2 regions of the Micrococcus sp. TA1 genome follow, and region 2 is predicted to be linked to the other one. Evidence: riboswitches for the same ligand, from Rfam matches in the RefSeq annotation. Region 2 holds a riboswitch; the other holds the start of a gene.

Region 1 (3,397 bases), on a different contig from region 2:
GGGGACCCTGGCGGTCTACGCGGCCGGGCGGGCGGCCGGGGTAACCACGGCCATCGTGGGCAGCGCGCTGGACGAGTACTGGTGGACCACCCCGGTCCTGGTGCTCTCCGCGCTGCGGCACGCGCTGCTGGAGGAGGTCATCGTGGTGGCCTGGCTCTTCGACCGGCTCGGCTACCTGCAGCAACTGAGGTCCGGGCTGGACCCGGCCCGGCCCGGCGAGCCCGGTGGGCTGCGCACCTGGGCGAGCGGCGCCGTCGTCCCCCTGAACGCCACGACCGTGGTGGTGGGATGCGCGGTCCTGCGCGGGGCCTATCACCTGTACCAGGGGATCGGGCCGGGAGTGGGGAACCTGCTCATGGGATTGGTGTTCGGTGCGCTGTACGTGCGCTACCGGCGCGTGATGCCCCTGGTCGTGGCCCACCTGCTGCTGGACGTGACCGGGTTCGTGGCCTACCCGGCCCTGGCCCGGCTGGGGCTGTTCGGCACCTGAGCCCGGCCCGCGCCGCCTGTTCCGGTCGGCTCCACGCGGGACCGGCGGGCGTCCTGGACGCGAAGGCCCCCGCCCACCGGGCCGGGGGCCGGGAGGGGGCGGGGGCCGCGGGGCGCGTCAGAGGGTGACGGTGCCCTTGGGGGTCTCGAAGGTGACCTCGAGGATGCCGGGCGTGCCGGAGGGGGACTCGTAGATGACGTTGAGGTCCTCGACCCTCTGCTCGGGGTCGTCCAGTCCCAGCCAGCCCCGCACCCGGTCCCGCGATCCGGCGATCGTGATGGAGGACAGCTCCGCCTGCGGCTCCGCGGCGCGGGAGGGGTGCAGCTCCTCCATGCCGTCATCCCAGCGCAGCAGGTAGGGCACCTGCGGGTCGGCGATGAGGCCCTTGATGCCGATCTGGCGCCAGGTCAGCTCGCGGCCGTCCGGGAACTTGCGGTTGCCCGGAACGGACTGGCGCTCGAGCCGTTCCTCGAACGGGGCCAGGTCGTCCACGGCCACGCACCAGCCCATCCAGCCGCCGCCCATCTCGGAGCGGGCGCGCACGGCCTGTCCGAACGGGGCCTTGCCGGAGGAGGGGTGGTCGAGTACCTCGACGACCTCCAGGTACTGGTGCTTGCGCAACGGGAAGATGGCGTTGCGGGTGCCGAAGCGGGGGTGGACCCCGCCCTTGACTCGCTCGATGCCCAGGGCATCGGCGATCCGGGCCACCGCGGCGGGGAGGCCCTCTTCGGGGCCGACGGCGTACGAGACGTGATCAAGGCGCATCATGCCCATATCGTCCCACTTCCCCGTGGCGGAGATCGCTTAGGTTACCCTCACTTGAAAAGTTGCGCAGATCACACTCCGGCGGGGCCGCGGTCACACTGTGACCGAACGGGATGACCCGCTCGCACCGATCTGGCAGACTGGGCGCAGGTCATGAGCGCCAGCATCGAGCCCCGGCTTGCTGGCCGGCAACCCTCCAGCTCGCGGTGGGGTGCCCCGGGTGAGGACCAGGCGGGTGTCGACCGGCACCTGCAAGCGCGGGCCACCACGGCGCGGCATGCTTCACGGCACCGTGATGCCACCGGGTGGCCCTGGACGGATACAGGAGCCATGTCGATGACTGACACCCCGAACCAGGCCACCCCGGACACCGACCCGGCCGGCGCCACGGACTCCGCCGCGAACTGGGGCTTCGAGACCCGGCAGGTGCACGCCGGCATCCCGGAGGTCAACCCCTTCGGCGCCACCGCGCTGCCGATCATCCAGTCCAACTCCTTCGACTTCCCCTCCCACGAGGTCGCCGCCGACCGGTTCGCCCTGAAGGACCTCGGGCCCATCTACACCCGCATCGGCAACCCGACCCAGGAGGCCGTGGAGGGCAAGATCGCCGCCCTCGAGGGCGGGGTGGGCGCCCTGCTGCTGGCCTCCGGGCAGGCGGCCACCACCTTCTCCGTGCTCAACCTCGCCGGTGCGGGGGACCACGTGGTGGTCTCGGCCTCCCTCTACGGCGGCACCCAGAACCTGTTCAAGCACACCCTGGCCAAGATCGGCATCACCACCACCTTCGTCCAGGACCCGGACGACCTGGAGGAGTGGACGGGCGCCGTCCGGGACACCACGAAGCTGCTGTTCGCCGAGTCCCTCGGCAACCCGCGCGGGGACGTGCCGGACCTGCGGGGCATCGCCGACGTCGCCCACGCCGCCGGCGTGCCGTTCATCGTGGACAACACCCTGGCCACCCCCTACCTGCTGCGGCCGATCGAGCACGGCGCGGACGTGGTCGTGCACTCGGCCACCAAGTACCTCGGCGGCCACGCCGTGGCCATGGGCGGGGTCATCGTGGACGCCGGGACCTTTGACTACGCCTCCCAGCCGGAGCGCTTCCCGGGCTTCAACACCCCGGACGAGAGCTACAACGGACTGGTGTTCGCCCGGGACCTGGGCGTCGGGGGCATCCTCGGTGCCAACCTCGCCTACATCCTGAAGGCCCGCGTGCAGTTGCTGCGCGACCTCGGCAGCTCGATCAGCCCGTTCAACGCCTTCCTGCTCAACCTCGGCCTGGAGACCCTGTCCCTGCGGATGGAGCGTCACGTGGCCAACGCGCAGAGGGTCGCCGACTACCTGGACGGCCACGCCCAGGCCGAGGCCGTGATCTACCCGGGCCTGGCATCCAGCCCCTGGTACGAGCGCGCGCAGCAGTACCTGCCCCAGGGCGCCGGCGGCTTCGTGTCCTTCGAGATCGCCGGTGGCCGCGAGGCCGGCGCGCGGTTCGTGGACGCCCTGCGCCTGCACCACCAGGTGGCCAACATCGGCGACATCCGTTCGCTCGTCATCCACCCGGCCTCCACCACGCACTCCCAGTTGACGGAGGCCGAGCAGCGCGCCGCCGGTGTCACCCCCGGCCTGGTCCGGCTCTCGGTGGGCGTGGAGAGCATCGATGACATCCTGGCGGACCTCGAGGAGGGGTTCGCCGCCGCCAACGTCAGCGCGTGAGGCACGGAGGGACCCCCATGACCATGACCAGCCCCCACCAGACCCGCACCGCCCTTCCCGACGGCGGCCTGCACTCCCGGCGGATCGGCGCCTTCGACTTCGAGGCCGGCGGTCACCTGCCCGCCGTGGAGATCGCCTACGAGACCTGGGGCACGCTGAACGCGGACAGGTCCAACGCCGTGCTGGTGCTGCACGCCCTGACCGGTTCCACCCACGTGGCCGCCTCCACCGGGGAACCGGAGGCCGGCTGGTGGGAGGGCATCATCGGACCGGGCGCGCCGGTGGACACCGATCAGTGGTTCGTGGTGGCCCCCAACATGCTGGGCGGCTGCTACGGGACGACCGGTCCGTCCTCGCTGGACGCGGACGGCACCCCGTGGGGTTCGCGGTTCCCGTTCACCACCATCCGGGACTCCGTCCATGCCGAGG
Region 2 (3,397 bases):
CCACATGGCCGTGCAGGGACTCCGTGACGGCCCCGGCCGGCAGCTCGCCGCCCGTGAGTTCCTCGAAGAACGAGCCGGCTTCCTGCGTGTACCCCTCGAGGTCCGCCATCGCCTGCTCCTTGGCGGCCGCGTCCCCACCCTTGGCGGCCGCGGCGTAGTCCACGAAGTAGCCGATGTGCTCGCGCCACAGCTGCAGGAACGCCTCCGAGGTCTCCGCGTCCGAGGCGGCCTCGATGGTGGCTGCCAGCTCCTGGGAGTTCTCGTCCAGGGCGGCGGAGGCCAGTTCGGTCTCCGGGCTGTCGAGTTCGGTGGCGTAGGCCGTGGCCACCGTCATCCCGGCCAGGTAGACGTGCTCCTGCAGTTGTGCCGTCAAGGTGGCTCGCACGGTCGCCGCGTCGGAGGAGGGGTCTCCCCCCACGTCTGCCGCGGTGGCGAATCCGGTGGCCAGGGTCTCGGCGGTCTTGGGCATGTGGGCCGCGGCGGTCCGGGCGTCGGCGAACGGGTCACCGGTGGAGGCCGGCATCGGCATGTCCTCCGACGCACCGCCCTCCATGCCCCCGGACGTGTTCGCGGAGGCCGAGGGCGAGGCGGACATCGACGCCGAGGCGGTGGACTGGTCCGGTTGCGCGCCTGCGTCCCCTCCGGCGCCGCAGGCGGCGAGGGACAGGGCGAGGGCAATGGTGCCGAGGACGGCCGCGGACTTCTTCGTGGTGTTCGTGGTCATGACTGCTCCTTGGTCGATCCAGCGTTGACGTCTGGTGTTCGGAGCAGGTGCCGGGCCGGATGGGTCCGGCGTGGAAATTCTCGTCGCGAGGTCCGGAAAGCCCCCTCAGGCCGTGCCTGTGGACAGGTAGGGCACCGGCGCGGTGCCGTTGACCTCCCAGTCGCCCACCATGCGGGCCATGAAGACCGCCGGGTCGTGGCTGGCCAGGGTCCGTGCGTTGCGCCAGTGCCGGTCCAGCTGCAGCTCGGTGCTCGTGGCGGAGGCGCCGAGGGTGTCGAAGATGCGCGTGCAGGTGTCCAGGACGAGCCGGGGCACCATCACGTGCGCCCGATGGGCCGTCAGGGCGGCGCGTTGCAGGGCCTCGGCGGCAGCACCGTCGTCGCCGCCGTCATCGCCCGCGTCCGCCCCGACGGCGGCTCGCCCGCCCTGGGTGTCGCGCCCCGCGGCCGCGAGCGCCAGTGCCGCGTCCAGGTCACGTCCGGCGGCACGGACCAGTTCCTCGGCGGTGGCCTGCTGGGCGGACAGCTCGCCGATGATCCCCAGGAGCTGGTCGTCCTCCCGCGGGGTGAGCCCGCCCGCGGTGTTCGGTGACCGGCGCCGGCGCTTCGTCTGGTCGACCCCGTCCCTCAGCGCGGCCCGCCCGACCCCGGCGAGCAGGGCCATCAGGGTGGCCTCGTGGTGCAGCGGCACGTGCCCGTCGGCCGGTGGCAGCGCCAGCAGCTCCTCGACGCCGGCCCGGTCGAACTCGACCGTGCCGGTACCGGTCAGCCGCTGGCCGAACCCGTCCCAGTCGTCCTTGACGAGCGTCCGCGGTTGACGGACCCTCACGACGGCGAGCGCCAGCCGCGCGGAGCCCGGGGAGCCTCCGGAGGCGCCGGACGCCAGGTTCTGCCGGGAACCGCCGCGACGGCGCCCGGGCAGGGGAACGGCGTCGTCGAGGCGGGCCGTCGCCAGGGTCCACGTGGCGAAGATGCTGCCGGTGGTGTAGTACTTGCGGCCGCTGATCCGCAGCTGGCCGCCCTCGTCCCGGGAGACGGTCGTGTCCATCTCGCCCAGCGCCGGCCCGCGGGCCTCGGACAGCGCGCTGCCGGCCAGTTCGCCGTCCGCCACCCGTTCCAGCCACCTCGTGCGCAGGGCCTCGTCCGGCTGGGCGAGGACGTGCTCGACGAAGCTGAGGTGGCTGCGGACCAGGTGCGCCGTGTTCGCGTCCACCGCGGCGAGGTCCATCAGCAGGCGCAGCATGTCCTCCTGCCCGGCACCGGGGCCCCCGGCCTCCACCGGGACGGTGAGCGTGCCGATCCCCACCGCACGGAGCTGCTCGAGAGCGGCGAAGGGCAGGTGACGGCCGGCCTCCCGGGCCGGTTCCCCGCGGGCGATGTCCTGGAGGGCGGGGGCGAACCGCCCGGCCAGGTCCTGGTAGGTGGTGACGTGCACGGTCGAGGTCATGGAATCTCCCATCGGTCCCGGCGGTAGCACCCGGTCCCCTGTCAAGGGCGGGTTGCTGCGGCGTCGTCGATCCGGGTCTCTCGGCCGCTCTGGATGGTTGCGTCTCCATCAGACCACTGGCGTGCCTTGGTGGCCAAGTCGGACACCTCCCTCAGGCGTCACCTGTGGCTGTGGCCCGGGCCCGGGAACGTGTTGTCGCGGCGGCGGAATGCTCGCGGAAGGCACCGCGGTAACGAGCGGCCGGGTGGCGCTCGGGCAGGCGGTCTCCCTGGCCGTAGAGCTTCTGGCGCAGCGTGCCGGGCGTGTACTCCCCCTGCGTCAGCCCCCGGCGCCGAAGCTCGGGCAACACGCCCTCGATGAACTCCACGTAGCTGCCGGGAATGGTGTGGTTGACCAGGTTGATGCCGTCGACGCCGGCGTCCTGCCAGTCCTCCAGGGCATCCGCGATCTGCTCCGGTGTGCCCGCCAGAAGGTTGGCCCGCGTCCGGAACAGCGCGAAGTCGCGGACGGTCGGCGTGTCCGTATCGGCGAATCGCCGAACGGCTTCCAGCTGTCCACGACCGCCCTCGGTCACCAGGCCCGCCAGCGGTTCGTCCGGGTCTCGCCCCCCGAAGTCGATGCCGAGCCCGCCTCCGGTGTGCGCCAGCAAGGCGTCCACGTCCATCGTGGAATCGAGGTCCGCCAGCCTGCGCGCGACTTCTCCCTCGGTACTCCCCGTCACCACGTGGAACCCCTGGATGAACACGACGTCCCGTTCCTTGCGCCCCTGGCTCACGGCCTGTCTCCGCACGTGGGCGGTGTACTCCCCTGCAGCCCTGGGGTGGGGCAGCAGGGTGAACGTGGCCTCGGCATGACGGGCGCAGAACTGCTGGCCGCGGGGTGAGGCGCCAGCCTGGAAGAGCACTGGCGTCCGCTGGCTCGAGGGCGCACTCAGGTGCGGCCCCTCGATGGAGTATCGCTCGCCGCGGTGATGGATCTTGTGAACACCCTCGGGGTCCGCCAGCATCCCTTGGTCCTTGTCCGCCAGGAACGCCCCCTCGTCCCAGGAACCCTCCCAGAGCTTGTAGACGGCCTCGAGGTATTCCTCAGCCCAGTCGTACCGCTCGTCATGACGGGCGAGCTCGGTGGCGCCGAAGTTGCGATGAGAGTTCTCGAGCACGCTGGTGACGATGTTCCACCCGGCGCGGCCATCGGACAGGTGATCCAGCGTGGAGAGTTGACGGGCGA

The links. Region 2 has a riboswitch for S-adenosylmethionine ahead of GGQ69_RS13775 (acyl-CoA dehydrogenase family protein). Riboswitches for the same ligand answer to the same signal wherever they lie in the genome.
Region 1: it holds a riboswitch for S-adenosylmethionine, as region 2 does, so the genes downstream of both, GGQ69_RS02295 (O-acetylhomoserine aminocarboxypropyltransferase/cysteine synthase family protein) here and GGQ69_RS13775 (acyl-CoA dehydrogenase family protein) in region 2, are expected to answer to the same signal.

Annotation. Positions count from the first base shown of each region.
Region 1 covers NZ_JACHNW010000001.1:558,579-561,975, forward strand. Annotated here, with positions in the region: gene GGQ69_RS02285 (CPBP family intramembrane glutamic endopeptidase) at 1-490, shown strand, start outside; gene GGQ69_RS02290 (VOC family protein) at 608-1,264, opposite strand; SAM riboswitch class IV at 1,405-1,519, shown strand; gene GGQ69_RS02295 (O-acetylhomoserine aminocarboxypropyltransferase/cysteine synthase family protein) at 1,592-2,968, shown strand; gene GGQ69_RS02300 (homoserine O-acetyltransferase) at 2,986-3,397, shown strand, end outside.
Region 2 covers NZ_JACHNW010000003.1:5,990-9,386, forward strand. Annotated here, with positions in the region: gene GGQ69_RS13770 (hypothetical protein) at 1-724, opposite strand, end outside; gene GGQ69_RS13775 (acyl-CoA dehydrogenase family protein) at 830-2,170, opposite strand; SAM riboswitch class I at 2,176-2,270, opposite strand; gene GGQ69_RS13780 (NtaA/DmoA family FMN-dependent monooxygenase) at 2,322-3,397, opposite strand, start outside.